3 regions of the Paenibacillus sp. KS1 genome follow, and region 3 is predicted to be linked to each of the others. Evidence: riboswitches for the same ligand, from Rfam matches in the RefSeq annotation. Region 3 holds a riboswitch; each other region holds the start of a gene.
What was found. A riboswitch is a leader RNA that binds a small molecule or an ion and turns the genes downstream of it on or off. The one in region 3 is predicted to bind thiamine pyrophosphate.
Positions count from the first base shown of each region.

Region 1 (10,549 bases), on a different contig from region 3:
TGAGCTACGTACAGATGAATCAAGTGACCAAGACGTTCCATAAACAAAAGGTGCTGAACAGCATTGATCTTCATATCCAAAAAGGCGAACTGGTGACACTCCTCGGCCCAAGCGGCTGCGGCAAAAGCACATTGCTTCGCATCCTGTCCGGACTGACTCCGCTCGATGGCGGGACGATTCACATTGATGGCAAGGACGTCACGGCGATCGAACCGAAGGATCGGGAGATAGGCATGGTGTTCCAGTCCTATGCGCTGTTCCCAAATATGACAGTGGCCGACAATATTGCCTTCGGCTTGACGATGAAGAAGATGCCGCGTGATGCGATTCGCCGGGCTGTTGGCGAAATGATTGATCTCACCGGGCTTCAAGGGAAGGAGAAGTCTTTCCCGCGTGAGATCTCTGGTGGGCAGCAGCAGCGTGTCGCACTTGCCCGCTCGCTTGTTACGAAACCAAAGGTATTGCTGCTGGACGAACCGCTTAGTGCGCTTGACGCGCAAATTCGTAAAAACCTACAGCAGCAGCTGCGTTCCATTCAACGTGAATTGAACATGACAACAGTACTAGTTACGCATGACCAAGAAGAAGCGATGTCCGTCAGTGATCACATATACATCATGAATGCAGGCAATATCGCGCAGCATGGCTCACCGCAGGAGATTTATACGCAGCCAAGCAGCGAGTTCGTCGCAAGATTCATTGGCAGCTATAACGTATGGAACGCCGAAGCCTTAGGGCAAATCGTACCAGACTACACGCTTGCAGACAGCAAGCTGTATGCCATTCGGCCAGAGACGTTCTGCGAGCAGCCGCTCGTTGGCGGCATGGCCGTAACAGGAACGGTACGCAATGTGACCATGCTTGGCAACATTACGCGTATGGAACTAACGGTTCAGGGTCAGCATGTCGTCGTCGATCAGATTCATCGCAATTCCGATTGGGTGAGCGTCGGCTCTACCACGACGGTATACCTCCATCCGAAGGACGTGATTCCGCTTCATGATGCTACTGCCTGAAGAACGTAGACAGCATATTTTAGAACAGCTGAATCGACATGGCAAAATTCAAGTTGCTTCCCTCGCCAGCGTATTAACGGTTACGCCCGAGACCATTCGCAGGGATCTCGACGAGTTGGAAGCAAAGCAGATGCTTAAGCGCGTGTACGGAGGCGCGGTTGCGTATTCGCATGTGAAGATTGAACCTCATTTTGATAAAAAACGAAGCATCGAGCAGTCGGCAAAGAAAGCAATCGGGGAAGCTGCGGCCGCGCTCATTCAAGATGGAGATACAATCGTGGTCGATGTAGGCACGACGACTGTTGAGCTTGTTCGCGCCATACGCGGTGTCGTCGGCGTTACGATCGTGACGAATTCTATTCCTGCTGCCGAACTGCTCATGGAACGGCTGGAAGCCAAACGATTTGACGGCAAAGTCATCGTACTCGGGGGAGTTACGCATCCAGAGCAGAAATCGATTGCAGGCGCCTTAACCTGTGAACTGCTTACACGCTTCCACTTCGATAAGGCGTTCATCTCCTGTGCAGGGATGACACCAGCGGGAATCAGTGATTACGACATGGAAGAATCGATCTGCTCCACCTTAATGATTGAGCAATCCGAGCAGGCATATGTGCTTGGAGATTGTACCAAGCTCGGGGAGACACAGTTGTGCCGCATCTGTGACATGAGCAAGGTCACCGCCATCATATGCGATGCACCTATGCCAGATAAATGGAAGCGCAGCGGATTGCAAGTAGGTTGGATTACGACGGCTTGCGAGCCATAAGAACATAGCGAAGTTATATGTCGAAGTAACACATCACTTCATACATCACGAATGAGCCACTATGACATAGGATGGGATGCGATCATTATGCTGTATTATGTAGACTACCATATGCATTTGGAGGAAGGCCCTTATTCGTTCCGCTGGCTTGATCGTACAAATCAAGCATTCGATCACTTCCATCCAATTGCTGAACCACAACATTCTCGCGCATGGCTCGAAGCGAGTTATGCGCGTATGCATACAAGACTGCAGCGAGGAGCTTATGACGAATCATGGCTCGATCTCTACTTGCAAGAAGCGCTGCGCAAAGGACTGCGGGAGGTCGGAATCGTGGATCATCTCTATCGGTTTCGAGAGACGCTCCCCTACTTCGAACGTCACCTCGATATCGGCGACTCCCCGCTAGGCCGCCTTCAGCATACATGGCTGCATCAAGTATGCACCGAGCGGATGGAGAATTTCGCAGCTGCCATTCAGGCCGCAAAGCCCAGATGGGCCGAGCAGGGAGTCGAGCTACGTCTCGGATTAGAGGCGGATTATTTTGCAGGTGGAGAGAAGGACTTGGAATCATTCATTGCGATGGCGGATTGGGACTACGTGATCGGGTCGATTCACTATGTGGATGGATGGGGATTCGATAATCCCGAGACTCAGTTCCGCTTCGATCAGGTTGATCTGTGTGAACTGTACGGACGCTTTTTCGATGATGTCGAACGAATGATTAACAGCGGTCTGTTCGATATTGCCGCCCATTTAGACAATTTGAAAGTATTTAATTATCGCCCAGCTGAGGAGCTGCTTCTCCCGTACTACGAGCGAATCGCACAAGCATTGAAACGGACAAATACAGCTACAGAGGTAAATGCAGGACTGTTCTACCGCTACCCGGTCAAGGAGATGTGTCCGAGTTCCTCCTTTATTGATGTACTGCTTCGACATGATGTCCCCTTTACCCTATCATCGGATTCTCACTTTCCAGACGACGTCGGCAAATACGTGGCGGACAATGCTCTTATGCTTCAGCAACGCGGTCAAGCCGAAATTGCCACATTCCATCAGCGCAAACGCATCATGCGACCGCTCGCAACTTCGACTTCTTAATAAAGAAAACCTAAAGCGAGCCCCCCCCTCTCTCCTGTCCCCAAATACACAATTCCCGGCGCAACGACTGCACCGGGGATTTCATGTTTATTATTTTATTTTCTTTCGAACCGGTTCGAATAACTGCAGCCAATAAGCGTTGCTGCTTCCTGCCGGGCTGTCATTTCGTATATGCTCCTCCAAGCAGAATCTTGCCTCCGAATCAGGCTCGTAGTCAGGATGCTCGTTCAATTTATCCATCAATAATTGCCACGATCCCGTAATATCATCTGTACTCTCCATCATGGCATACACCCCGCCGGAGAACCTAGCCTCCGCCAAATGACTTGGTATATCGATATTTTCTGGAATGGAGGCATATGCACCATAACCGTAAACGTTCGATTCAACGTCAGGGAGTGGTTCTTCATTTTTTCCAAATAGCCGTGCCGTTCCTTGCAGTTCAGCTTGCACGAGCCAGTCCACTAATGATTCGATCGCTTCTTCTTCTGGTGATGCGCTTACGACAACATGGCAAGCCATTCTCATTGGTGGAAGGGTTACGAATTTGATCGATGCTGGAGAATAACTCCACTGATTACTCATCGGCATTGTCACCTCATGCTAATCCCAATATCGAACCCTCTTAACCATGCTGTAATACGGATTGCAAGCACGGTCTGTTCATCATACATCCTCCAGCCAGAACTGGTATCGCGTTGACTCGCAAACAACCCTTGCGACTCCCAATGGCGCAGGGTTCGGCTCGTCACACCGATTTCCTGCGATAATTTGTCGATTCCTATCATGTTGCTCATCACTATCATCAACCTCTATCACTTGACGTATCATAAGGCGCCTTATGAGGTTATTGTATCAGTTGTCGCAGCGTCAATTGCAATACGAATCTTCACTCCAAGCACTAACAAATTATCGTTTTGACCGAATGGTTCAGAAAACTAACGTTTTACAATTATCTCCATCAATGCTAAAGTAGTTCGTAAGATGAATATGACGTGAAATCCACTAGGGGAGCCGCATAGGCGGCTGAGACAAGAATTCTTGGACCCTTTGAACCTGATCCGGGTAATACCGGCGGAGGGAAGTGGAGCCGGCCTCATGGTCTTTTTGTATGGACATGATGAAGCCGCTCCATTTCGGGGCGGCTTTTTTTGGCTGCCGCGAAGTGCTCCTTGACCAGATTTCAGCATGCATTCATCATCTATCCAATCATGCGGAGGTGCTGTTCATGCTTACATTTACGGAGGAACTGAGACACGAAGCGGAGCCGATATACGACGCCATTATGGAGCATCCGTTCGTTCGAGGTATTGCTGAGGGTACTGTCAAGAAAGAACAGTTGATTCACTACGTAAAGCAGGATTTTGAATATTTGAATGCCTTTATTCGGATTTACGGCATTGCGATTTCCAAATGCGACAACCGAGAGACAATGGCTCTTTTCAACGAGCAAATCTCATTCGTACTGAATAGCGAGACACACCCCCATCATAATTTTTGTAACGTGGCAGGCGTGACGTTCGAAGAACTGCAAGGCTACCCGCTCGCCCCTTCTGCGAGCCATTATGTGTCCCATATGCTTACCGTGGCCCATGAAGGAACCCTGGAAGATATTATTGCGGCTATGCTGCCGTGCCCATGGACATATACGGAGATCGGACAACGTCTGCTAAAAGAAGTGAATCCAGATGAGACCCATCCGTTCTATGAGTGGATTCATTTCTATGGAGACCTCGGCGGCGGAGTTACGGACAAAATGCGCCGAATGCTGGATGAATGGGCAGAATCGCTGTCGCAAGCACGCAAGCAGCAGCTGAAGAAGCATTTTCTGACTAGCTGCCAGTTGGAATATCTATTCTGGGACATGGCTTATCAAGTAGAAGACTGGCCGGTAGGCTTGACGGAGAAGGCAGAGGTGAAACAAGGATGAATGATATGCCTCTCTTTCCCCAACGTATTAAGGAACGGCGCCCCCTCATCCACAATATGACGAATATCGTCGTCGCCAACTTTACCGCTAACGGTCTGCTAGCCATTGGCGCCTCACCTGTAATGGCTTCAGCCAAGGAAGAGGTAGCGGACATGGCCAAGGCAGCAGATGCGCTAATATTGAACCTTGGCACGCTCGATACCGACATGATAGAAGCTATGCTAATCGCAGGGCGGTCGGCGAATGTACATGGCATTCCCGTTATTCTCGATCCAGTAGGCGCAGGCGCAACGCCGTATCGGACGAAGGTATCTGTGAAGATGCTCAAGGAATTGCGCGTCTCGATCGTGCGCGGCAATGCCGCGGAAATTGCCCAGCTTATGGGGGAAGCTGGCGAGATCAAGGGCGTGGATTGCGTGGAGTCTGAAAGCTCCCTTCGCTCCCCTGAAGCGTTGTTCGATCTTGCTGCGCGGGCAGCCGATCGATTCGGCACCATCGTTGCCATTTCGGGCAAAGAGGATGTCATTACAGACGGCACAACCGGCTACGTTATTGCGGGCGGTCATCCGATATTAACGAGCATAACGGGAAGCGGGTGCCTGCTAACATCGGTCATCGGTGCATTTGCCGCAATAGAGTCTGATTTATTGCTGGCGGGAGCCGCAGCGATGTCTTATTATGGGTGCGCAGCCGCCCATGCCTATCGAACAGCGGGTCACCGAGGACCTGGCAGCTTCCAGACCGCATTTCTTGATGCCTTGGCTGAGATCGACCTATTCGATACGGCGGCATCAACAATCACCCCTCGCCAAGCCTCCGCTAGAAGGAAGGTATGGCTATGATGGTCGCACGAGCATTGACGATTGCCGGTTCCGATAGCGGTGGCGGCGCCGGCATTCAAGCTGACATCAAGACCTTCCAAGAGCTGAACGTATTCGGCATGTCAGCGATTACGGCTGTGACGGTACAGAACACGCTTGGTGTTCACGGCGTATACCCGCTATCTCCTGAAGCCGCTGCTGAACAGATAAATGCCGTCGTAGAAGATATTGGGGTCGATGCTGTCAAAACAGGGATGCTGTTCAGCGCAGACATTATTGAGACAGTAGCGAATCGCCTTGAAGCATTCGGTTTGAACAACGTTGTCGTCGACCCGGTCATGATAGCCAAGGGAGGCGCAGAGCTGCTGCTGCAAGATGCCATAGAGGCCATGAAGAATCGCCTGCTGCCGCTTGCGCTGATTGTTACGCCGAACATCCCGGAAGCAGAAGCGCTTGCAGGAATGAAGATTGTTACCCTGCAAGATCGGTGCAAGGCTGCGATAAGAATTGCTGATTACGGCGCCAAGTTGGTCGTCATCAAGGGAGGCCACGACATGACGACCGAGCTGGCTGTTGACCTACTCTATGATGGAGCCCGCTTCACACTGCTGGAAGGCCGCAGAATCATGACCAAGCATACTCATGGCACGGGCTGCACTTACTCGGCAGCGATTACGGCAGAACTTGCGAAGGGCACTGTTCCCAATGAAGCGGTTCGTACTGCGCGGCATTATATTCAGGCAGCAATTGAGGAGACATTCGGGCTTGGCGGCGGCAACGGCCCGACAAACCACTGGGCATATCGGCGGCGGCAGATGGATGAGGTGGTCAGATGACAAGTGTAGAGAGTCGCGTAGCAGATGCCCGCATGCGTTCCTATTTGCGGCTGTACCTTGTGCTCGGCAGCGCCAATTGCAAGGCAGACCCTGGATCGATTGTCGAGGAAGCCATTCGCGGAGGGGCTACGATGATACAGTTTCGGGAAAAAGGCGCAAACGCGCTGAAGACAACAGCTAAGAAAGAACTCGCAATGCGCATTCAGTCGGTATGCAGAAGACACAGCATCCCCTTCCTCGTGAACGATGATGTAGAGCTGGCGCTTGCCTTGAATGCGGACGGGGTTCATGTCGGCCAGAACGACGAGCCAGCGGCGCAAGTCAGGGATCGCATCGGCAATAAAATACTCGGCGTGTCCGTTCATTCGGCAGCAGAGGCTCTGCTGGCTGAGGAACAAGGCGCCGATTATCTCGGCGTTGGGCCGATTTATTCGACTGCTTCCAAAGAGGATGCTCTTGAGCCGCAAGGCACTGCAATCATTCAGAGGTTAACAGAGATAACTTCACTTCCGATCGTAGGCATTGGCGGCATTACGGCAGAGCGTGCGCCACATGTAATTCGAGCTGGTGCAGACGGGATCGCTGTTATCTCTGCCATTACCCATGCGGAGAATGTATGTCATGCCGCGAGAGGACTTGCTTCCGGAACTATTCTCTCGGCAGCAGGATCGAGTCACCCAAGCGTCGCTTGCCTTTCTGTCATACCATGAATATCGTTGTCGTTCCAATTGTCGAACATTATGGAGGAGTCCGCCGGAAATAGGCGGATTCTTTTTGTGTGCCGCTAATAAGATATAAAAGTACGCGATTTAAGAAAATGAAAAGGAGGAATTGGAATGTGCACAAATATATCGATACCGCGAAAGTCGAAGAATGGCGGTATCGTCTCTGCAAGAACAATGGACTGGACATTGAAACTCAATTCCATCGTCAATTTTGTACCTCGCGGGCAGCCTTTTCCTGAAGCCAATCTTCCTGGAAACGAAATGAAATGGAAAAACAAATACGGGTTTGTTGGAGCAGGCGATCTGATTGAAGACTTCATCTTTTACTCCGACGGCTTGAACGAGCATGGACTTTCCGTTGCCGGGCTGTGGTTGTCCTGCAGCAAATATCCCATGCCTCGACCAGATACCCCCATCCTTTATAACTCCAATTTTGTTCCGTATCTATTGGGGAATTACAAAAATACCCATGAGGTAAAGGCTGCTTTAGCTGATTTGAACGTCATTAATATTTCAGAACTATATCCGTCCGCCTATGCGCTACTGCATTATATTATTAGTGATGCATCAGGCAATCATTTAATCGTAGAGTTCACTGAGGGGGAGATGAAAATTTACCCGAGCAAACTGGGCGTGTTGACGAATGAGCCTACATATCCTTGGCATCTTGCCAATCAAGAGCTATATCAGCACTTAAGCCTGGAAAACAATGCGCAAACCAGCTGTGGAGGCGACCTCTACGGCAGCGGCCAGCTTGGAATTCCAGGCGATCCGACTCCCCAATCCCGCTTTGCTCGATCTGCATTCCTGCAGAAAACGACTTTCCGTCCTGCCAACACGAAGGAAAGCATCGGGTTAGCCAGACAAATCTTGCAAACACTCACGGTCCCTAGCGGAACGGTCTATAAGAAGGGCTCCAGCACCATATACGATTGGACGCAGTGGTGTGTATACCGCGATCATACCAATCGCAGCTACTACTTTAACACAGACTTTAACAGCAAGCTTTACGGGATACACCTCACCCAATTAAATCTCGATGCCTCTGAACAAAGCCGAATCCAAATAGAAAGGCCTGCTTGGTACGAGGACATTACCGAAGCGTTTAACGCCTAACACGTCGTATGACCAATGAGCTCTCTCAGGCTGAAGTATTAAGAATAATACTATATTCTCAATACCTTCCCTATTTACTACGCATGCTCCAGCCTGATCAATTCATCCGTGCGTACGCATTTTAGCCCTCTACGTTCAGCCTCGTGCAATATATCGCGCAGCACCGTTAACATTTGTCCGGGGGCTTCCTTGTCAGCGCCGAACGTATCCCCACTGTCATGGAGTACGATAACTGCACCTGGCTCAATACGCTCAGACAGCAGCTTGCGCAAGTTGCGTTCCCCCGTATCCAGCTTCCAATCCCGCGCAATAATCGACCATAATACGAGCCGATACGATTTGCGCAGCAGAAACAGATCGCCTAAATTCAGTATCCCCCATGGAGGACGATAGAAGGTTGGCCGCTCTCCTGTAATGCGTTCAATAATGTCCGCAGAACGTTCCACATGCTCGCGTCTGATGTTCCGAGGCGTCATGACCCAATTCGGCATATGCGTATAATTGTGAATGCCAATCTGATGGCCTTCCTCATGCATGCGTTTCACAAGCTCGGGATACTTCTCTGCCTTGCTGCCCAGAACAAAAAAGGTAGCCTTCACGCCCCGCTCACGCAATAAGTCAAGCAGCTCTGGCGTGTAATCAGGGTCTGGTCCATCATCGAACGTAAATGCGACATGACGATGTGCCCGCTTCCGTCCCGCCTTGCGAAATACACCCCATCCGCAGATTCGTGTTAATAAAAAGGGAAGCCCCATATAAATAGCGATTAGTGCAATTAATATTCCTGCGATAAGGTTATCCATGCTCTTATCCCTTCTCCCCGTTTACATATCGATTCACAAGTGCTGAACGTGACATCAACAGCATCTTCGGCACCAGCTTCGATCGCTGCTGCTTCAAGCGCTTGGCTCCCTCCGGATTCAGCATGCGGAGCAGCAAACGCAGATATATGGTGGATACTCGCTGCATCCACTTCGTCTCCAAAGGGTGCAGCTCGAAGCCTAATCCATAAGTGATGCCGCGATGAAGCAGTGTTATCCCAGTCAGCGCCTTTACCTTAGCCATTTCCGGATTCGTATTCACAGCATGGCCGACCTGCTTCAATGCATCACGCAGCCTGCGCGCCGTAACAAGTGCAGCCCGATCCGCCCCAACGGAGCGAGACAGCTCCAGCACCTCCCGGTTATCTAGATGAATCTCGCATACATAGTCGCCTTTATGAATAGAGGTTCCATCCTCACAGCGAATGCAGGTGCCTCGATGCATCCGTACGACAATCTTACATATTCCGAACTGAGACTGATATATACTTCGCAGAGGCGTAAACATTTCAAATACAGCCTCCCACGTCATCCACAATGACTGCAGCATTTTGTTGCCCAAGGTGGAGATCATGAACAATCAAATCCTTCCTGTATGAAAATCGTGATCTGTTTGACTTACTTTCATCGTACAGCTTGGAGTTCTCTTTTTTCTTACTCCATTCTTACAAGTTCCTTAAGTAATTTAACTGAAGCAGAGCCCTTACATCCAAACCTTTCCTTTAGACAACAAAAAAGCAGAGCAGCACTTCACTTTCTGTGCCACTCTGCTTACGTAAATTAACGAATCTCTTCGCCTTACCTTATTTAACGGCTTCATAACATCCGTTACTTTGGCTATTTGACTACAATATTGTCGGAAGCTGCATGTTCCACTCTCTCCGACGTTAGCTCTAATACGTAATAATCATTGACATTCCGCACGTGGAACCCGCATGACGTGTATAACCCTAGTGCCCGCTCATTCTCAACTGCAACTTCTAATTCAATCTTGGCAGTTGGCTGCTGCTCCTTCATGCGCTCAATAATACTGCGAAGAATCCAACGTCCGTATCCTCTGCCCCTATGCTCAGGTTGAATACTGAAGCCGAATAGAAACGCACTGCCTTCTTCCCGCATAACATGAATCTTCCCGATAGGCAGCCATTCTCCGTTCTCCTGCTGGCAGTCTGCAATAAAAATATAATCCTGCTGTGAGAGCATCGCCGTCTCTACATACCCTCTTGCATCTTCCTCATTCATATCGAATCCGTCCATGTTCAATCGCGTGAGAAGAGCCATATCCCCCATCTCTGCCTGACGTAATTCAATTTTTGCAGGGGGATGATCGACGTCTTGCACATGCTCTCCAGTAAGTGTCATCCAATATTCGGAGAAGCTGCACTTCGAACCGATGCTCTCCAAATATTCC
Region 1 is NZ_MAIS01000001.1:173,115-183,663, reverse strand. It holds gene BBG47_RS00820 (ABC transporter ATP-binding protein) at 1-1,016, shown strand, start outside; gene BBG47_RS00815 (DeoR/GlpR family DNA-binding transcription regulator) at 1,000-1,785, shown strand; gene BBG47_RS00810 (histidinol phosphate phosphatase domain-containing protein) at 1,873-2,889, shown strand; gene BBG47_RS00805 (hypothetical protein) at 2,980-3,474, opposite strand; gene BBG47_RS30360 (MerR family transcriptional regulator) at 3,483-3,686, opposite strand; TPP riboswitch at 3,887-3,989, shown strand; gene tenA (thiaminase II) at 4,118-4,819, shown strand; gene thiM (hydroxyethylthiazole kinase) at 4,816-5,661, shown strand; gene thiD (bifunctional hydroxymethylpyrimidine kinase/phosphomethylpyrimidine kinase) at 5,661-6,476, shown strand; gene thiE (thiamine phosphate synthase) at 6,473-7,186, shown strand; gene BBG47_RS00775 (linear amide C-N hydrolase) at 7,313-8,317, shown strand; gene BBG47_RS00770 (polysaccharide deacetylase family protein) at 8,395-9,120, opposite strand; gene BBG47_RS00765 (YkoP family protein) at 9,125-9,712, opposite strand; gene BBG47_RS00760 (GNAT family N-acetyltransferase) at 9,976-10,549, opposite strand, start outside.
Region 1: linked by a shared signal. The riboswitch ahead of tenA (thiaminase II) and the one ahead of BBG47_RS24345 (hypothetical protein) in region 3 are both predicted to bind thiamine pyrophosphate.

Region 2 (10,549 bases), on a different contig from region 3:
TTGGACATGCCGGAATTGCCGGAAGTAGAAACAGTCAAACAAACATTAAATACATTGGTCGCTGGAAAGCGGATTGAGCGGGTAACGGTTACGCTGCCTCGTATTATCCAGCGGCCGTCAGAAATAGAGCAATTTTGTGATGCATTGAAGGGTCACACGATTGAACGGGTTGAACGCAGGGGCAAGTTCTTGCGGATCCTGCTGGATGGGCTTGTTCTTGTATCCCATCTGCGTATGGAAGGACGCTACGGCGTATATGCTGCTAATGAGCCAGTTGAGAAGCATACGCATGTTATTTTCCATTTCGATGACGGTACTGAGCTGCGTTATAAGGATGTCCGCCAATTCGGTACGATTCATCTATTCGCAGCAGGTGAGGAATGGGAGCAGCCTCCTCTTCATAAGCTGGGAGTAGAACCCTTGTCTCCGGAATTTACCGTCGAACGCTTCGCAGAAGCGATGAGAAGACGACGCAGCTTTATTAAGCCAGTCCTGCTGAATCAGAACATCGTAGTAGGAATCGGAAATATTTATGTGGATGAAGCTCTGTTCAGAGCAGGCATTCACCCGAATCGTGCGGCAGATGAGCTTACGGACGAAGAGTACGCGCTTCTGCATCGCGCGATTATTGATACCCTTAAGGAAGCGGTTGAAGCTGGCGGCTCTTCTATCAAGTCATATGTGAATGGCCAAGGGGAAATGGGGATGTTCCAGCATCAGCTGCAAATGTATGGACGTCAAGGGCAACCTTGTGTTCAATGCGGCAGTATCATTGAGAAGACAGTAGTCGGCGGTCGGGGTACCCATTACTGCCCGGTATGCCAGCATCGTTCTAAGTAATGGAAACCTAGGTAAACTGAAAAGTTGAATAAGCACTCTTATCCACTCTTGCCCATATGATATGGTAAATCGGGATTCCTAAGCTGTGAGTTGTACGCTAGTTTGCACTAGCTTGGGAACTGCCTAGCGGGAGGGAACGGTAGTTGCTTATTCATACAGTATCTTTGTTCATCCTGGCTTTTGCATTGAGTCTGGATAGCTTCGGAGTAGGAATGACCTACGGATTGCGCCGGCTCCGCATCCCTTGGACTTCAATTGCTGTCATTGCATGCTGCTCTGGCCTGGTCATTCTACTGTCGATGCAAGTGGGCAACTTGCTTATTCAGTATGTATCTCCTGCTGTAGCTCAATGGATCGGATCACTTATTCTTGTCGGGATTGGCTGTTGGGCTATCCTGCAGCTGCTTCGCTCATCGCACGATGAGGATGCTCCGTTGGATCAGATAGCAAGCAGTGAAGATGCGGCAGCAGATCAGATGCATATATCAGCAGTTGTTCAATCCTCTTCAGTTTCATCTATTCCGATGGGGGATGAGCCGAAGCAAGTGGTGCGCATTCAATTGAAGAGCCTGGGCGTTGTCATTCAAATATTGAAGACTCCAAGCGCAGCGGACATGGATCGTTCGGGCACCATTAGTGCAATAGAGGCTGCGTGGCTTGGAGTAGCGTTGTCGTTGGATGCATTTGGAGCGGGTATAGGAGCCGCGCTGTTAGGCTATCCTGCACTCATGACCGCGATTGTTATTGCCTTATTCAGCGGCATATTTCTGCGATTCGGCATTCATGTTGGGATTGCATTCGCAGGCGCGCGCTGGATTGGGAAGCTGTCATTTGTGCCAGGACTGATGTTAATTATAATGGGGATTATTAAGCTGCTGACGTAAGCGGCATTATTATAGAATGAGGTGAAGGCATGAACATCGGGTTAACCGGAGGCATTGCTTCCGGCAAGAGCACCGTCTCCCGATTACTAGTGGAGCGAGGCGCTCTGCTGGTTGATGCTGATAAGATTGCCAGGGAAGTCGTTCTCCCTGGCAGTCCCGTGTTGGAACAAATTGCGGTGCATTTCGGATCGGGCATGCTGCTTGCGGACGGAACGCTCAATCGGAAGCGATTAGGGGAGGTTGTCTTTGCAGATGAGACAAGTCGCAAAGCGTTAGAAAGCATCACCCACCCGGCTATCCGGAAGGAAATCCAGCGTCAAATGCATCAATATGAGACGGACTATCCAGAACGTCTTGTTGTCGTTGATATTCCGCTCCTGTATGAGTCAGGTCTAAGCGAGATGTTCGATTCGATATTGGTAGTGTATGTTCCAAAAAGTGTTCAATTACAGCGTCTAATGGAACGGGACGGTTGGAGCGAGCGCGAAGCTGAACAGAGGCTGAATGCTCAGTGGAGTATGGAGAAAAAGCGAGAGCTGGCGGACATTATTATCGACAATAGCGGTTCGCTGGAAGATACGATCAAGCAGCTCGACCATTTCTGGTCGGAGAAAGGCTTGCCATGAATCGTATGATGAAAATGCTCCGCAAAAAGAGAGTGCTATTGCTGTTGTTTGTGGGCATGCTGTTCTTGCTGTTCGTTCAGTCGCAATGGCTGGGGAGATGGATGTACCCGATTGCATATGAAGACGAGATCCGCAAATATGCAGCTAAATATGATGTAGATCCTCTGCTTGTGGCTGCTATCATTCGAGTGGAGACGAACTTCCAAGCGGGGCGCGAATCTCGCAAGGGAGCGATTGGAGTCATGCAGCTGATGCCGGAAACGGCCACATGGGCGATGGAGCAGCTGAAGATGAATAATCGTTGGTCTTTGGACGAATTGAAAAATACGGCCGACCCCAATATTCTTATTGGCACATGGTATCTAAAATCGCTGCATAAGCAATTCAATGAGAATTGGATAGCGGCGATCGCTGCTTACAACGCGGGTCCCGGCAATGTGAACAAATGGATTCGCAACAAAGTATGGGACGGCAGCTATGACACAGCCAAGCAGCAAATTCCATATGGGGAAACAAAGTTGTACGTACAGCGTGTTATCCATTATTATGATAAGTATAAAAACATCTATCCGAAAATGAAGTAGAATGAAGAAGAAGCATCGGACAAGCCGATACCGTTATCGCGCATGATGTCCGACGCTTCTTCCGTCATTATTTGTATTGACCTGCAAGAGATTGTTCAGCGATTTGGACAAGGCGCTTCGTGATGTAACCCCCGATAGAACCCGTGTCACGAGTTGCCATGTTGCCATAGTATCCGTCAGATGGGATGGCAATGCCCAACTCTTGTGCGATCTCGAACTTCATTTGTTCAAGAGCTGCAGTCGCTTGAGGTACGACCAAGTTGTTGCTGGAACGATTGTTTTGGCTCATTTGATTCACCTCCTTGCGGTTGGTAATTGTATTGTGTGCATTCTTTCAAAGATCATTACAGGTAACCACTGGTAACTTTTTAAAAAGTGAATTGTGATAAACATCAAGAGTAGAACGGAGGAACGAAAATGAAGTGTCCTTATTGTGACCACTTAGGAACAAAGGTACTTGATTCTCGTCCAGCGAACGACAATAAGTCTATTCGCCGCAGGCGGGAGTGCGAGCTGTGCAGCAGACGCTTTACTACATTCGAGATGGTGGAGGAGACTCCGCTCATCGTTATTAAGAAGGATGGAAGCAGGGAAGAGTTCAGTAGGGATAAGATGCTGCGCGGACTTATTCGTGCCTGTGAGAAGCGTCCCGTATCTGTGGAACGGCTGGAGATGATTGCTTCGGAGGTCGAGAAGCAGCTGCGCGATACCGCCCATGCGGAGGTAGACAGCCGTGTCATCGGTGATTTCGTCATGGAGCAGCTCTATCCAGTAGATGAAGTTGCTTATGTGCGGTTCGCATCGGTCTATCGTCAGTTCAAGGATATCAGCATGTTTATGAAGGAACTGAATCATCTTCTGTCGAAGAACGCCCTTGGCGAACATCCAGATAAATAATTCATACCAGAACCCCTTAAGCAACATATGCTTGAGGGGTTTGTTATATTTTATAGAGCAATCTATTACTGTGCGGATTGCCAAATAAAAACTCCCTCAACAATTTGAGGGAGAATAGACCGTTAAAAAATAATTCGTCTACGGGTATCAAGCAGCACGATAGCAAGGAGATCAAAGAGCACCAACGGCAAGATGAAAGGGAAAAATGAAGTGTGTACTTTTCCCGCATGCTTTACGGAGTTGACCTTTAAGTACACTCTCTTTTTATCTACTTTCACGATGGTGCCTGTATATATGTTACCGTTTTTGGCCTTTATCTTTACGAATTTTTTTAAGAACTTTACACTTTTGGAGTAATGGGGGGATAACGTCTTAGACGTAATCTTCTTAGGTGTGATTTTTTTAGGCATAGAAAGACCTCCTTTTCGCATAATAGCGGAACACACAATGTGCTTAGATATGTTATGCAGGATGTACGAAAAGGGTGTCATACTGTGTCACAATTGTCCTTGATACCATTGTACGAACCCAAGTTTCCAGGATACGTAGTAGCATAACGCGATTCCGCCTAGCAGAAGGAAGAGCAAGGCCCAATCCTTCCATGTAACTCGAAGCTTCACATAATAAGCTCTTCCACGTCGGCCTGTGAGTCCCTTCGATATCATGGCGGCAGCTACACGCTCCGACTTGCGGATAGCTGAAGCGAGCAGTGGAATTGCATAACGCTTCCATGCCCGCAGCTTGCTCTTCCAGCCACGCTCCCGTTCTATGCCTCGCATGCGGTGGGCATCCTGTATGATGCGCAGTTCTTCCTTGAAGAAGGGTAGGAAGCGATAGCCTGCCAGAATACCGTATGCCCACTTGGGCGACAGCTTGCACTGCTGCATCAGGCTCAGCATGAAGCGAACAGGATCTGTCGTCAAGATGAAGATGAGCGACAAGGCGGAGAAGATAAGCACTCTGAGTCCGAGTGATATCGCCTGCTGGAACGTGGCCTCTGTAATGATGAACGACCCCCACTTCCATAGAATGGCACTTGAAGCGGGATCGGCAGAACGCGGGAAGACGAGAGCCGTCCACACGTAGCCGATGCCCATAATGAGGAAGGGGCAGAAGCTAAGCAGCCATTTACGCCATGATATGTTCCCTAATAGGAATGTAAATAGAACGATGTAGACAAGTGCTGCAAGCGGTGTAACCGGATCGAACGTCAATGACAGCATAATAACCGCTATAATGATCGCAAGCCCCTTAATGCTTGGATTCCAATCATGGAGTATCAGGATGATCTCCTCCTTCGATACCTGACGTCTGTGCAAGTAGGCGAGATGCCACCGCGAAGTTCATCGGCATTCGCAGATGACACTTCTCCACGAGCTCAGGGTGCTCCCTCCACAGCTTGGAAGGGCTGCCGTCAAACCGTATGCAACCATCATCTAGCACGATAATTCGATCCGCATAGGTCTGAACCCACTCCATATCATGCGTGATCATCAGGACAGTAGCTCCTGCTTGGGTTCGTTCTTGGAGGGTGTCCATCAGCTGCTTGGATGTATAAGCGTCTTGTCCATATGTCGGCTCATCGCATAACAATAGCTGTTGGCTGTCGGTAAAAACGGAAGCGACACTAAGTCTTCGCTTCTGCCCTTGGCTGATGGAGAAGGGATTGGCATTGGCAACCTTGTTCAAGCGGAAGCGTGTCAAGGCTTCTCCAACATGCTGCTGTACTTCTTCTTCGCTCAGAAGCTGCAAGCGCATCCCGAATGCAAGTTCATCGAACACGGTATCGGTAATGAACTGATGCTCTGGATTCTGGAATACATATCCGATGAAGGCTCTCAGCTCCCGCTCTGCATATCGATGAAGAGGCATGCCATTCAGGATGATTTGACCTTCCTCCGGCTGTGTCAATCCAGACAAGAGGGAAGCGAGCGTAGACTTCCCAGCTCCGTTCGGACCGACAAGTGCCACCCATTCCCCTGCATGCAGAGTAAGGGACACGTGATCGAGGATTACTCTCCCTTTACGCCGATAGACAAGGTTGTTCGCTTGCAGGACTTTCTCAGGCTCCCGTGGGGAACCGTTCGATTGAGCTGATGTTAGGATACGCATCACATCCTGCTGCGCGGATTCAGGGAGCGACAGCATCAGGTCCAGTAGATCCTCGTCGGTTAGTGCGGGTTCTGCGGACTCGAGATGCTGATGAACGAACTGCTCATCATAATTGCTGAAATCGAAAATGTTACTACTATCGTCATGGTTGCTGCTATCGCTACTGTTGCTGCGATTAAACCACTCACGGATGAATTGCTGCAGTTCCAGCGCTTGCGGAAGCCAGATACCGCGTGACTTGGCTTCAGATGCATGATGCCTGAAATAGGAGGCAGGAAGCCCGTCAAAGACGAGAGCTCCATCCTCATCCATCACGAGCAGGCGATTCGCCATACCGATCCAATCGTCCAATTGGTGCTCAATGATGAGCAGAGCCATCCCTTCCTTGCGTGCCAGCTCTGCAATGAGCGCAGCGAATTGGTGTCTTGTATACGGATCGAGATTCGAGGTGGGCTCATCCAACACAAGCACATGCACGCGAAGGGCTAGAGCGCAGGCGAGAGCCAGCTTCTGCTTCATGCCTCCCGATAGCTCGTGGATATACGCATGGCGCCATGCGAGTAATCCCACCTTTTCTAATACCTCTTGAATCATGGATTCCATCTCAGTTCGAGGACAATCCCGATTTTCTAGGCAAAAGGCTATTTCCTCTTCTACACGCAGCATACAGAACTGACTTTCGAAATCTTGAAATACAATTCCGATATGCTGGGCCGCTTCACCAGAATCGTACTGTTCGATTGGCTTGCCGTACACGAGGACACTGCCTTCAACGAGACTGTCTATTGCATGTGGATACAGACCGGTAAGGCAGAAGGCTAGCGAGCTCTTGCCGCATCCGCTTGGGCCTAGCAGCAGAACGGTTTCCCCCTCATGCAGGGTGACATTGATGTTGGATAAGACGGGCTCGCCTTCGGTCTCGAAGGCGAGTGTCAGATCAGTGGCTTCCAGTGCAATATGAGATCCGTGCTCGACGTCATGTTGTATAGTCAATTGTGCTGGGTGCTTGGAATTGAGAAGCGCTGGGCTTGCCATGTTATCGCTGCCCCTTTGCAATTGGGAAGCTTCTAAGAACTCCTGTATTGGCCAAGGCGTCCGCAATCCATTTGCCAAGCAGACCTGAGATGAGTGCGCCACTTATACAGCGAACGACGAACATCGCGATGATGAGACCAACAGAGTAGGCCGCATAACCGCTGCGGAAATACCCCCACGCGAAGCTGAATACAGCGGAGCCCACCCCAGCCAGCATGAGCACTTTGGTTGAATAATTCCGATATCTTGTAGCGGCAAATACGGCTTCGGCGCCTAAACCTTGAATAAGGGCGGATACAATCAAAATAGGTCCTACGGCGTTGCCGATTAATACCTCAACCAATCCAGCGACTGTCTCTGAAATAACCGCAGCCCCCGGTTTGCGGATAATATAGGTGGCGATGATCGATACGATAAACCAAATGCCGAAGATGACTTCATATCCCATTGGCCCCATAAAGCCAACAAGCACATTGCCTATTTGCAGGAAGAGCAGATAAATGACGGCAAACACGACAGATAATGAACTGAGAACGACGATATCTCGTAATTTCCATTGACTGTTTCGCGAATTCATGAACATTCCTCTTTTCTTAGAACGATGATCGGATGAGTCCGTTGGGTTTGTAGTTTGCATTTTGGAAATTCTTTTTCTTCAGCTGCTACCTTGTGGAAGGGCTGTTGGCTGACATCGTAGTTGTCATCACCACATGGGACTTGTCTGATTTTCTCGCCCGATTAAAGGCATGCTCAAGTGTAGCGAATACTCGCTGTGCATCTCCTTCTAAGCGGCTTGCATAATGAGCGCTCTCATCGAAAGTGCCTTCTTCCTTAGCAAGGCCAATGATCTCATAGATCGTATCCATGTAATCTGCCGTTCCGAGCGGATAGAGTGCAAAATGAGCTGCGACCTTGAGAGGAATCGCTTGATATCGTTCCGCATTCATTCGAATTTCGTCCGTACTCATGAAGGCATCTCCTTGTGTGTCGCCCGGACAGCCAACAGAGAACGTAGCATTCAGCACAACATGTTCTCCACTTGCCGCGCTATGTAAATAGATAGACTGAACGACATCGAATACGTGTTCACTGCGCCCACGAACCCAAGTGCTGACATCATCGGTATGGCACCATACCTTGGACATGTCTGTGTCTCGCAACGCTCCTAAAATAAGTTCAACAAAGCGATCGCTCATCGGATAGATGGAAAAGCGACAACCAACGATGCGGCTTGTACCACAAGATAACTGACTCATAACTTATATCCTCCCTGACGAATCAAATTGTGGTCAGCAGACAACAAAAAACTGCACCGTGAGTCGGTGCAGTTACGCTTGAGGATACAAGGGTATAACATGGCTTCATGCAATGACGAACATGATGAAGCCGCAACTTATATCAATCAGTCGACTACACTTCCCCACGCTAGTATTATCTAGTTCGGGTTATAAGGGTTAACAGCGTTGCCGCTGTCTCTCAGCTTGTTACAGCACCCCTAGTGTTCGAAATTCACTATGCAGTTGTTCCATCGTTCATATGCTTGACAGCTTTCATTATACACGTGATGATCCGTTTGTAAAGGGTGCAACACCAAAAGGGATACTTCAAACTGGAGCTATTATTGCAATGGGCTAGATCCCGGCATGCAAACGATCCGTGGTATCGAAGCCTGAAGGTGATGCCCGACATCGTGAAGGGACTCTAGTCCTCCGTAATAGTCAACGTGATTTGAAACAAGGTATGGTAACACTGATCCTGCGTTAATTCAATCGTGCCATCATGGAGCGTTATGATTTTTTTGCAAATGGCGAGACCTAAGCCTGTACTGTCTTTGATCGGCCCATCGCCGCGGATGAATTCCTCGAAAATATGTTCTTTGATCGGCTCCTGAACGCCAATTCCGTCGTCTCCGATCCACAGTATAACGTTTCCTTCTTGTCGTGCACATGACACATAGAGCACCGTTCCCGCTGGATTATATCGCAGTGCATTGCTAATTAAGTTGGTGATGACGCGACTCATATGAATCTTGTCCATCTTGACATAGAGCGGTTCTTCCGGGATATGTGCTTCCAGCTCAAATCCCTTCTCTTCTATTTCCGGATAAAATTCCACCACGAGCTGCTGGAACCATTTCGTAATGTTCACTTTCTCTTTGCTCAATTCCGTATGCTTGTCATCCAGCTTCGCCAGTTCAAATAAGTCTTTAATCAAATTGGCCATATAAGCTGACTTATCGTAAATGTATTGAATATATTTGCGGGTATCCTTGTCTTCCAATGCCTGATTGTCCAACAGAAGCTGCGAATAACCGTAAATCGAAGTAATCGGCGTCTTCAAATCATGCGATAGATGCAGCAGCATGTTTCGCTTATTGTTCTCGGCGGCTTCCTTCTCAGCAGAAGTGCGCTGCAATCGTTCAGCCATGCCGTTAAACGCATCTTGTATTTCCGCGAATTCCTGTTCGGCTGAATAATGAAGCCGCTTCGTGTAATTGAAGTGCTCCATCTCTTTGATGCCTTCTAAGATTTGCCGCAACGGCTTTTTCACTTGTCTAACCGAATAGCGGGCGTAAAAGTAAAGCAGGATAAATAATAAAATAGCTAACAATGCACCAAAGATCGTTGTCGCAGTTGATAATTTCAACAAGCGCTCAGGAATTTTCCACAGCAATACATAAGATTCGCCGTTCGGCCCTTTGGCTTGGTATGCATGGTAGGAGATTGCATCATCGTTGCGCTCTACATCTATCTTGGCATACATTTGACCGTCTTCGTAATGCTTGATGTCGTCCTCTTTGTTTCCTTTGACAAAAATGATCTCGCCTGACTCATTCACGATTTCGAACCAACCGCCGTACTTGTCCAGCAAATGCCCACTGATGTTGTGGAAAGGGTACCGATAAATATCCGTTCCATTAATTTGAGCAACGACCAGTTCATCTATATATCGCCTCATAAATAGGTTCGTGCTAAGGAGAGATACAATAATCGCTGCTATCATCAGGACGCAGATCACTGCATAATTTCGAAAAAATACCCGTTTTAAGGGACGTCGACCGGAGAGGTTATTTGCTTTTTTCAAAACGGTAACCTAACCCCCTAATCGTAATGAGATGAACAGGCTTTCTCGGATTATCCTCAATTTTCTCACGGATTTTGCTTATGTACACCATAATTAAATTTTCGTCTCCGATGTATTCCTCGCCCCACACCTGCTCGTAAATATGCGCTTTGGTCAATACTCTGCCAGCCTCTCTCATAAGAAGCTCCACAATCTTGAATTCGTATGATGTCAATTCTCTTGGGATGCCGGACTTGAACAGTTGGCAGCTCCTTGTATTCAGCCTCACATCTCCGATTTCGATAACTTCCTGCTCCTGCCTATCCACCTTGGCAAAAGAGTCGATTCGCCTGAACAGCGCTTGAACGCGGCTGACGACTTCCAGTGGGTTGAAGGGCTTGCCCACGTAATCGTCCGCCCCTAGCTGCAAGCCGTAGATTTTATCCATATCGTCAGACTTGGCAGAAATAAAGAGAAACGGAATTTGCGAATTCTGCCGTGTTTTTTT
Region 2 is NZ_MAIS01000086.1:2,520-13,068, reverse strand. It holds gene mutM (DNA-formamidopyrimidine glycosylase) at 7-840, shown strand; gene BBG47_RS22515 (MntP/YtaF family protein) at 984-1,724, shown strand; gene coaE (dephospho-CoA kinase) at 1,754-2,350, shown strand; gene BBG47_RS22505 (lytic transglycosylase domain-containing protein) at 2,347-2,934, shown strand; gene BBG47_RS22500 (alpha/beta-type small acid-soluble spore protein) at 3,002-3,223, opposite strand; gene nrdR (transcriptional regulator NrdR) at 3,352-3,831, shown strand; gene BBG47_RS22490 (hypothetical protein) at 3,954-4,241, opposite strand; gene BBG47_RS22485 (energy-coupling factor transporter transmembrane component T family protein) at 4,329-5,114, opposite strand; gene BBG47_RS22480 (ABC transporter ATP-binding protein) at 5,101-6,978, opposite strand; gene BBG47_RS22475 (ECF transporter S component) at 6,980-7,555, opposite strand; gene BBG47_RS22470 (YkoF family thiamine/hydroxymethylpyrimidine-binding protein) at 7,641-8,234, opposite strand; TPP riboswitch at 8,379-8,485, opposite strand; gene BBG47_RS22465 (HAMP domain-containing sensor histidine kinase) at 8,680-10,062, opposite strand; gene BBG47_RS22460 (response regulator transcription factor) at 10,046-10,549, opposite strand, start outside.
Region 2: linked by a shared signal. The riboswitch ahead of BBG47_RS22470 (YkoF family thiamine/hydroxymethylpyrimidine-binding protein) and the one ahead of BBG47_RS24345 (hypothetical protein) in region 3 are both predicted to bind thiamine pyrophosphate.

Region 3 (10,549 bases):
AGAAGCCGACACCCTGGCTTGCCGCAAACAAGCGGCGCTTGAACAGATTGAACGAAATAATCGGTTCCTGCACCCGTGTCTCAATGATCAAGAAGGCGATCAAGAACACAAGGAATATCGCAAATAGACTTATAATAACTGTTGAATCCCAAGCGTACTCTTTGCCTCCAAGCTCAAGCGCGAACATAAAGCTGACGATTGCAACGACGAGTGTAATGGCTCCGCCCCAGTCAATGCGCTGCTTCTTGGTCGTAGTCTTCTCCTTATAGAACTGCATAATGAACCATAGGGAGATAAGGCCAAGCGGCAAGTTGATGTAGAATACCCACTCCCAACCGATATATTGGGTAATGTATGCGCCAAGCAGAGGGCCCGCCACACTCGATACTCCGAACACCGCACCAAATAGCCCCGTCATCTTACCCCGCTTCTCAGGCGGGAACACATCGAAAATAATCGTAAACGCGATCGGCATGACGGCACCGCCGCCAATCCCTTGAATCGCACGGTAAATTGCAAGCTGAATCATGCTGTCCGCTGTTCCGCACAGCGCACTGCCGACCAAGAAGACGAGCAAACCAAACACATAGAACCGTTTGCGGCCATACATGTCGGACAGCTTTCCGAAAATCGGCATCCCTGCCATTGTCGCTACCATGTAGGCTGACGTCACCCACACGTACAAATTAAAGCCGCCCATCTCGCCTACAATCGTTGGCATCGCCGTTGCAACAATCGTATTGTCCATGGCTGCCATCAGGATACCAAGCAGCAGGCCGGCAACGACCATCCGCAGATTGCTTTCTTTCGTAATCATTTGAATTCATTCCTCCTCAGGACACACCGTCATCTCTATACAGCAATGCACAGAGTTGCGGCTATCCATGTCTAACGAGATTTAATTATAATCTTTGCCTCTAACTTTTTCCACCAGAAAATGAACAGCGGGTCATTCCAGGCAGCGGGCAGGATACATATATAAGATTTGAGATGGATAGATAATAAGGGATTAGAAAGGGCTGCATCTCATCTCTATATTCTCCCCAAAAAAAGCTGCCTCTTATTAAGAGACAGCTTCACGCTTCAACGTATAGGAGATGAAGATTGTATACTACGCAGCAGATCGGACAGTTCGCGCTTCATGCGGACGAACTCGGCCTCAGAAGCCAGCGCTTCCGTTCGCGGCCGCGCGAACGGAACAGTAACTCGCTCTAACACTTGCGCGGGGCGGTTGGATAGTACATATATCGTATCTGACAGCAGCAGCGCTTCCTCAATGCTGTGTGTAATGAACAGCACCGAGCGGCGATTGCGTTCCCACAGGTCAATGAGCCAGCGCTGCATATCACTGCGTGTTAGCGCGTCAAGTGCACTGAACGGCTCATCAAGCAGCATCAGCTCATGGGGGCTCATCATTGCGCGTAGGAAGGCGACACGCTGCTGCATGCCACCGGACAGCTCATGCGGATACGAGCGTTCATAACCCGTCAATCCAACATTGCTTAGCCAGCGGCGCGCTTGCTCCCGCGCCTCCTTCTTCGGCTTGCCTGCAATTTCTGGAGCGAGGATAACATTGTCCTCCACCGTTCTCCATGGGAACAACGCGGGCTGCTGCGGCATATAGCTGATATGGCCTGTCTGACCAACCACGTTCTGCCCATGGACGAGAATATCCCCTTCTGATGGACGAAGCAGACCGCCAATGAGATGGAACAGTGTGCTCTTCCCCGATCCGGATGGGCCAATAATTGAGACGAACTCTCCTGCTTGCACCGTAATGGATACTTGATCGAGCACATGAAGCCGTCCCGCTCGACCGTCAAATGACATGCTGACATCACGCAGCTCAAGAGCGGCCTGCTTCTGTACTGCCTCATGCTGATGCACATGATCAGCATCTCGCTGGGCAACTGGCTGTTGTTCGTTTGTTGTGATCATCTTTAACGCTCCCCCTTCACCCCTGTTTATTGTCACGGCGCCAATGAATGAGCAGCCGTTCCAATGCACATACGAGGCCGAACATGGCCAAGCTCAATAGAATGACAACTGCGATTGCCACGAACATGCGATCCGTGCGATAGGCTGCTTTTTGCAGTACCATGTAGTAGCCGATCCCTTTGTCCGTCCCGAGCCACTCGGAAATAATCGCACTCATCACGCTATACGTCCCTGCTATTTTCAAGCCTGAGAAGACAGATGGAAGTGCATGGGGCAGCTCCAGCTTCCAGAACAGCTGCGACCGGCTCGCGCCCGCCATACGCATATAATTCATCATCGTGCGGTCTGTCTGGGCAAGACCATCCAGGGTAGCCACGCATACGGGGAAGAAGCATACCAGCGTAATGGTGACAATCTTCGGCATGAGACCGAAGCCGAACCAGATCATCAGCAGCGGCAGCAGCGCAATCGTCGGGATATTCTGACTGACTATGACAAGCGGATAGATCGCCCGCTTCAGCCACGGCATCGGATGAAGCGAACAAGCCAGCAGCAGGCCGACAGCGGTGCCTACACAGAAACCAATGAGCGTCAATTGAACAGAAGCCCATGTATGCATAAGCAGACCGCCACCATTGCTTACGGCCTCTTGTACAATATCGAGCGGACTGGGCAGCATCCACTTCTCAATGCCTGACACCATTACTCCTGCCTGCCATATGGCGAGGAATATGATAAATGCAATGATCGGAGGACCGATCTTCGCGATTCGACGTCCACTCATGGCCGGTACTTCACCGTCAATTCATCCATCGTAATGCCGGAAGGCTTATACACAATCTTTACTTGCGACAATACATTGATGCTTCCCATCTCAATCATGGCCTTGTTCATATCCTCAATAATACGGAAGAGTTCACTAAGTTCGCCTTCCATCGTTGTCTCCAGTGGATTTACCTGATATTTCACACCCGATGCTTGAATGACTTCGATTGCACGATCTACATAGGGAATTACGTCTTCCCCATTTTTCGTCTTCGGAATGATCTGAATGCTTACTAAACTGTTCGCCATCTTGCTTCTCCTCCTCTTTCTCAATCCTCATGTAATGATCAACTTGTAACGGTCTTGGTGACGATTATCTCGTATCGATATCCTATAACGATATACACAGGTAACGATATACAGCAAAAGGGCGCATATGCGCCCATTGCCTATTCCTATAACCGTATAGGCTTATGAAGCTGGCAAGAAGTCATTCGTAAACGCCTTGTCTACATCGATGTTCTTATCCATTAATTTGTTCTCCACGAGCCAATTCATGTAATTTGCCCATACGTCACGCTTTTGCTCGCCCCAGCGAGGTGCATCGTCTTTATACTTCGGACTGAGCCATTTCTGGCTTGCGATAACCAGGTCTTTGTTCAAATCCGGCACAGCTTTAAGCAGCAGGTTGGCTGCATCTTCCGGATTGTCAATCGCATATTGATAGCCCTTGGACGTAGCACGCATGAATGCCTTAATCAATTCAGGATCTTCCTTGATCAGCTTCTCGCTTGTCGAAAGAACCGGCGTATAATAGTCGAGTTCCTTCGCATATTGATTGACGTACAGCATATCAATCGGCTCACCGCGAAGCTCTGCTTCAATACCTGTCCAAGCGTAAAAGATCCACGCGAAATCAATATCCTTCTTCACGGCTGTAAAGTAATCGGCATTGCCCATGTTGACGCTCTTCAGCTTGCTATAGTCGCCGCCGTCCTTTTCCATAATCGTGCGGATAATCATCTCCTCAACCGGAGAACCCCAGCCGCCATACGTTTTGCCTTCAAAGTCCTTAGGTGACTTGATGTTCTTGTCCTTCGGCGCGGCAAAGCCTGATGTATTATGCTGAATGATCGCACCAATCGACACGATCGGAACATTTTGTTGTCGAGCCATCGTAATACTTTCCTGAACACTAACACCGAATTGCGCTTCTCCCGATGCGATCATCGCATCTGATGCGCCAGTACTCGGCTGCAATATCTCGACATTCAGACCTTCTTCCTCATAGTAGCCCTTCTCCTTGGCTACATACAAGCCGGTATGATTCGTATTTGGCGTCCAATCAAGCACAATCTTAACATCGCGCTTCTCCTTCGCTTTATCCGTTCCTTGCTCCTGTGCCGTGTTCCCCTCTGTCTGGCTCCCTTGTCCTGCTTCCTGACCCTTGCCGCCGCAAGCAGCGAGCGCAAATGTCATCATGATAACGAGCGCCAGCATCAACCCTCGTGTAAAGCGTGTCCGTTGCATATGATGAATCCCCCTTCTCTTCCTTCCCTCACTAGTGGAGAGCCGATCATGAATTTAGAAAGTGCTTCGATAACGCCTGCCGCATTCACCAGTTGGACGATCCGCTCGATCGTATATGTATGGATGAGCAAGTTCCCGTCCCGCCGTCCTGCAACACGATTCAGATCCACAAAAAAAAGCGCCCCCTCTGGGACGCTTTGTGTGCCGTTCTACGCGTATATGCGAATGTGCATCATACGATGAATCACGTCAATAAGGTCATCCGGCATTCGTTCATCCGTACAGCAATTATGTCCATTCTGCCCAAAGCAGCGCACATTCATGCAGAGCATGACGAATAAGCAAGCAACCTAATTATAACAATAATGACGCGGTTCAACGTCTTTCCTACGCTGGCATTACCCAGATCAGGTGTAAGGGTCGGTATCTTAATGGGATACAATCTCAGCCGGCCAAATTCCAGCACCCCTAGCGTGCATATGCAGTTATCGAAGCTACCATATTACACGGGTAATTATAGTCCTCATCCATCAGAAAGTCCAGTGACAAACAGAAATTGCAAAGTGTCCGCTGATCATTAGGGCAATGCTTATATCTCCCATCAACTTCGTTATTCGTATGCTTTATGACAGCAGATTGCTCATATTCACTAGATTCCTGTCGAAAAAAGTTCCATGTGAAACAAGGGACAATCTTCCATTTTAACTCAAAATAATTACCTCATTGATTTCTTGGCGTAGAGGATGTCTGTATGATACGATCACCAAAATCGTGATTGCATTCGGCCTGCTGCTTGGCTGCTTCGTGCTGCTGTGGCTGGAGCATTCCCTGCCTCATATGGATTTGGAGAATCCGAATCAACGAATTCGCATCAATATCGAACAGAAATCATTCCTTATCATTGCGGCCATCACCCTTGATTGACGGACTGGTTCTAGGCATAATGCTTCTAGACAAAATGCTTCTAGACAATGGTGACCATACTAGAGTACATATACAAAAGACCCCAACACCATATCGGTATCGGGGTCTTCTTTATATAATGAAGTTAGAGCCGCTTTACTAAGTCAACCAATGTGCGCTCCCTACTTCGCTTGCTGCCCTTCCACATCTTCACGAACAGGGAAGCTTCTAGCCCAATATAGAACTGGTGTCGACAACACCGAGATGATGAGCTTAATGACATAAGTAGTAATAAAGATTTGGAACCATACATCCCAAGGCACCATGCCAGCAAACGCAATCGTACAAAATACGAGCGAATCCGCCATTTGGCTAATTCCTGTACTACCATTGCTTCGAATCCACAATTGGCCTGCCTTCGGGTATCGTTCCTTCACCCAACTAAAGAGCTTCACATCTAAGAACTGACTGACGAAATACGCGGTCAAGCTTGCTACGACAAGGCGCGGCATCAAATCAAAAATATTCGACAGCGATGCTTGTGCCGTACGCGCCATATCAGAAGCCTCAGGCGTAAAGCGAAGAGCCATCTGCATAATAATCGTCGTCATAATCAACGTGAAGAACCCGAACCACACTGCGCGCTTCGCTTCCTTACGGCCGAACTTTTCATTCAACAGATCCGTTGTCAAGAACAGCGTTGCATTCGCCGTGTTGCCAAGTGTCATGACAATGCCGAACATCTCAATCGTCTTGCCAACTTGGATATTAGCGATGACCGTCATTACACCAATCCAAGCATATAGTCCCGACTTGCCAAATGCCCGGTAGCAAATCAAGAAGAAGGCAAAGTTCGCAAGGACGAACAGAATGCCCCAAGTAAAGTTGAACATATAATAAAATTCCTCCCTAGTTTTGATTACGCGGGATGGTTACGAACCGCGGCGCTCAGGCGCAAGCCATAACTTTACCATATGCATATCGTTCATGCCAATAGAAAAATATCACTGAACAGCGATGCAATTATCCCTTATATTAAGTGGAAGCAATTATTTTACATGGATGGATGAACGTTACCGATGCCCCTCTCGTATATTGTGAGCGATATGGAGGGAATATATTGTCATACATAGCCGCATCGTCAATGCCAGCTAATAAACAGTCGTGGAAAAAGTTTGGTTTAGTTAAAGATTTACCCTTTATGTGTGATATATATCACATTAAATAGAGGGAGTTAATGTTAAAATGACATTGTAAATCTGTTAGTTATAATTTTCACAAAGTAATTTTGAACTAAAGAAAAGGTGGGGACTCTTTATGAAAAAGAAACTTGTACTGTTACTATCCGCAGTATTGGTAGTAGGTATGTTGGCTGGTTGTGGAGATAAGAAAGAAGAAGCTGCAAAACAACCTGAAACAAACACATCAACAGAAGCGAATAAAGACGCTGCTCAAGTAACATTGAAAGACGGCGACTTCCATGCAGAATCTCCTGATTTCGATGAGAAATCCGGTTGGAAAGAAACAATGGACATCACAGTTAAAGACGGCAAAATCACAGCTGTAAACTGGGATGGCGTTCATAAAGATGGCGGAGATTCCAAGAAAAAGCAATCTCAAGACGGCAAATACGGTATGAAAGCTGGCGGTGCTTCTTCCGAATGGCACGAGCAAGCTGAAAAAATGGAGCAAGAACTTATCGCTAAGCAAGATCCAGCTGCGATCACTGTAAACAACGAAGGTAAAACAGACGCTGTATCCGGCGTATCCATCCACGTTGGCAGCTTCGTGAAACTTGCTCAAGAAGCACTGGCTAACGCGAAGTAAGATAAGTCTACTCCTTCCTTGATCACATAGAGATAACACGGAAGCTCCGCAGTAGGAAAGCAAAATGGGCACAAGCAGCGTATGAATGCTTGAGAGCCATATATCGCTTTTTTATTCGCGGAGCTCCCTTGTTCGCATTAGATAGTTCAATTTTTAAATATCGACAAATAAGCATTACAACGGGGTGAAACCATGAAAGAGATCGTTGTATTGGGCGGCGGTTATGGTGGCGTACTGACAGCGAAAAAGCTGGCGAAGCGTCTGAAGAAAGACAAAGACATTCGCATTACGCTCATCGACCGTAAACCTTTCCATACGATGATGACGGAGCTGCACGAGGTTGCAGCATGCCGCGTCGAAGAAGAAGCAATCAAAATGGACCTGAAGCAAATCTTTGCAGGTCTGAAAGTAGACGTTGTGCTGGACGAGATCGAGAACATTGATTTCAACGGACAGAAGCTGCATGGCAGAAAGAAATCCTACAATTACGACCATCTTGTTATCGGTACAGGTTGTAAGCCATCCTTCTTCGGTATCGAGGGTGCAGAAGAGAATTCCTTCTCCCTCTGGTCGTTCGAGGATGCAGTTAAACTGAAACAACAAATTCGTCAAATGTTCATGGACGGGACGAAGATTTCAGATCCAGAGCTGCGCAAGCAAATGCTCACATTCGTCGTTGTTGGCGCCGGCTTCACTGGTGTCGAAATGGTCGGCGAATTGGCGGAATATCGCGAAGAGCTGTGCCATGAGTTCCATGTGGACGAATCTGAGGTTCGCCTCGTCGTAGCAGATATGGCTCCGAAAATCCTGCCAATCCTGCCGCAAAAGCTCATTGACAAAGCGGACAAGTATCTCCGCAAAATGAAAGTTGAAATTATCACAGGTGCGAAGATTTCCGGCGTTACGCCGAATTCCGTTGTCCTTGGCGATAATGAAATCAAATCGAGCACGGTTATCTGGACTGCTGGTGTCGAAGGTTCTGACCTTGTAGGCAACCTCGATGTTCAGCAGCAAGGACGCAAGCGCATTTTGACAAATGACAAATTGCAGTCCGTTGATCACAAAAATGTGTATGTTGTCGGCGACAACATCTTCTATATTCCGGAAGGCGAAGAGCGTCCTGTACCGCAAATGGTTGAGAACGCCGAGCACTCTGCTGGTCTTATCGCACATAATATCGTGGCTGACTTGAAGAATGGCACACATAAGTCGTATAAGCCAACCTTCCACGGTACGATGGTATGTATCGGTGGACGCTACGGGGTAGCCGCTATCGGCACGCCGAAGAAAATGTTCCACTTCACTGGCTTCATGGCCATGTTCTTCAAGCATATGATTAATATTGTGTACTTCTTGCAAGTACTTGGCTTCCATAAGATCTGGTCTTACATGATGCACGAATTCTTCCATGTGAAGAATCGCCGCAGCTTCGTCGGTGGACATTTTGCTAAGCGTTCCCCGAATTTCTGGCTTGTTCCGCTTCGGATCTATATCGGTTTCATGTGGTTATCCCAAGGTTGGGTGAAGGCATCGAAATTGCTGAAGGATCCTTCGCAGATGTTCCTCATCCCGCCTAAGGCGATGGATGGTGTGACTGCAGCTTCTCAAGCGGTTGATGCAGTTCATACAACGGTTGACGCACAAACAGCAGCATCCGCTGTTGAAGGTGCAAGTACGGCTATCAAGGCGATTCCAGTGCCTGATTTCGTCAAGGGCATTGTCGATTGGTCGATGGATTTGATGTTCTATACAAACGATGGCGGCTATACAGCAATGGCTTACATCTTCCAAGGCTGCATGGTTGCAGCTGAGGTTATCTTCGGTATTATGTTGATCTTGGGCTTGTTCACAGCGATCGCATCGATCGGAACTGTTGCGATGGGCGTCATGATCTACACGTCCGGTATGGCTCCTTATGAAATGTTCTGGTACTTCTTCGGCGGCATCGCGCTTATCGGCGGTTCCGGCAGCACGTTCGGTCTGGACTACTACCTGTATCCACGCCTGAAGCGCATTTGGAAGAAGATTCCGTTCGTGAAGCGCTGGTACCTGTATACGGATTAATTGCTCAACAAGAATAGATGGTATGGTGTACTGGAAAAGTAATGTGTACTTCGTGTCACATTACTTTCCTTATTTCTGAGGGAAGCGGGGGGTTCCCATGAATCGGCAACTATTGAATCAAACAAGTGACCTTCTGGCACAGCATCTCCCGCCGATCACCGGCATTCAATTGGCGGCTGGAACGGATGAACATCTGCTGCTCGACATGGCTCGCATGCTGAATGCGTACGATATGCAGCAGCAGGAACGTCAAGTGCTGCTCGGCTGCTACTGGCTGCTTCGTCAGGCACTGCGTACACATCAACATGTCCCGCAGGATGAACAGCTCGCGGGCAAGGCTGTGTTGGACGGTGATTTCCTGCTCAGCCTGTACTATCAATTCGCCGTTCGCCACGGAATGACGCAGCTCATTATAGACTTGGCAACGACGAACAAGCGCATCCAGATTCGCCGTGTCGAGGGCACTGCCTCGGATATGATGCTTCATCAACGAATGGGCCGTTTCGTGTCCACTCATTATAAGCAGGTGGCTTCCTATGGCATCATTTAACGGTACGCTGAGCGATCAGCTGAACATCTCCCTAAGGCGAATTAATCGGGATTTGGAACGCGTTATTCTGCACGATCCGGATGTCCCCTCCCGATCCATTGTCGCGAAGAGCGTGTTGGATCTCATCCGTGCAGGAGGCAAGCGTCTTAGACCTATGATGACAATCGTAGGCAGCCGCTTCGGCACAGACGTGGAATCCGAAGATGTCTACCGCCTTGCCTCTGCTGCCGAGCTTATTCATGTAGCGTCACTTATTCACGACGACATCCTGGATCAGTCTGATACGCGCCGAGGCCAGCCAGCGCTGCACTGCAAGACAGGCATTTATGACGCGGTTCACATTGGCAACTACATTATGTGCCGTGTCATCGAATTGCTAACAGCTAGCGGCAAGGATCATGAGCCTTACGCACATGATCTGGCGTCGATTACAACGACACAGCTGTGTCTAGGTGAATATCAGCAGCTGGAGTTGAAATACAATTTCGACCTGTCGCTTGATGCGTATTGGGAGAAGACGCGCAACAAGACGGCACTCTTGATGGCAACTTGCCTGCAGCTAGGTGCGAAGGCAGCAGGCGCTGATGAACACGTAATCGATCAGTTGTATGCATTCGGCGATCAGCTCGGGATGGCATTCCAAGTCAGAGATGACATTCTCGACTTCACCCAATCTTCGGAATCACTCGGCAAGCCTGCTGGGGTCGATCTGCGAAACGGACATGCAACGCTGCCGGTCATTTTGGCCATGCGTGACGCATCGATCGCAGCGAAGATACATGAGTTGAAGGCAGATTCACCAGATGATGCATTCGATGAAGCCATTGCGCTTATTCATCGCAGTGGTACATTGGATGAAGCACTTCAAATGAGTCATGAGTTCATGAAGCAGGCTTGGAATATAACGGAGCAGCTGTCTTCTTATCCTGCCCACCGGGATTTGAAGGCATTGTGGCATTATTTCGAAGCCCG
Region 3 is NZ_MAIS01000104.1:80-10,628, reverse strand. It holds gene BBG47_RS24370 (MDR family MFS transporter) at 1-817, opposite strand, end outside; gene BBG47_RS24365 (ABC transporter ATP-binding protein) at 1,084-1,938, opposite strand; gene BBG47_RS24360 (ABC transporter permease) at 1,955-2,722, opposite strand; gene BBG47_RS24355 (thiamine-binding protein) at 2,719-3,012, opposite strand; gene BBG47_RS24350 (ABC transporter substrate-binding protein) at 3,175-4,233, opposite strand; gene BBG47_RS24345 (hypothetical protein) at 4,203-4,403, opposite strand; TPP riboswitch at 4,600-4,713, opposite strand; gene BBG47_RS29565 (hypothetical protein) at 5,005-5,157, shown strand; gene BBG47_RS24340 (queuosine precursor transporter) at 5,319-6,029, opposite strand; gene BBG47_RS24335 (FMN-binding protein) at 6,454-6,963, shown strand; gene BBG47_RS24330 (FAD-dependent oxidoreductase) at 7,156-9,027, shown strand; gene BBG47_RS24325 (hypothetical protein) at 9,125-9,577, shown strand; gene BBG47_RS24320 (polyprenyl synthetase family protein) at 9,564-10,549, shown strand, end outside.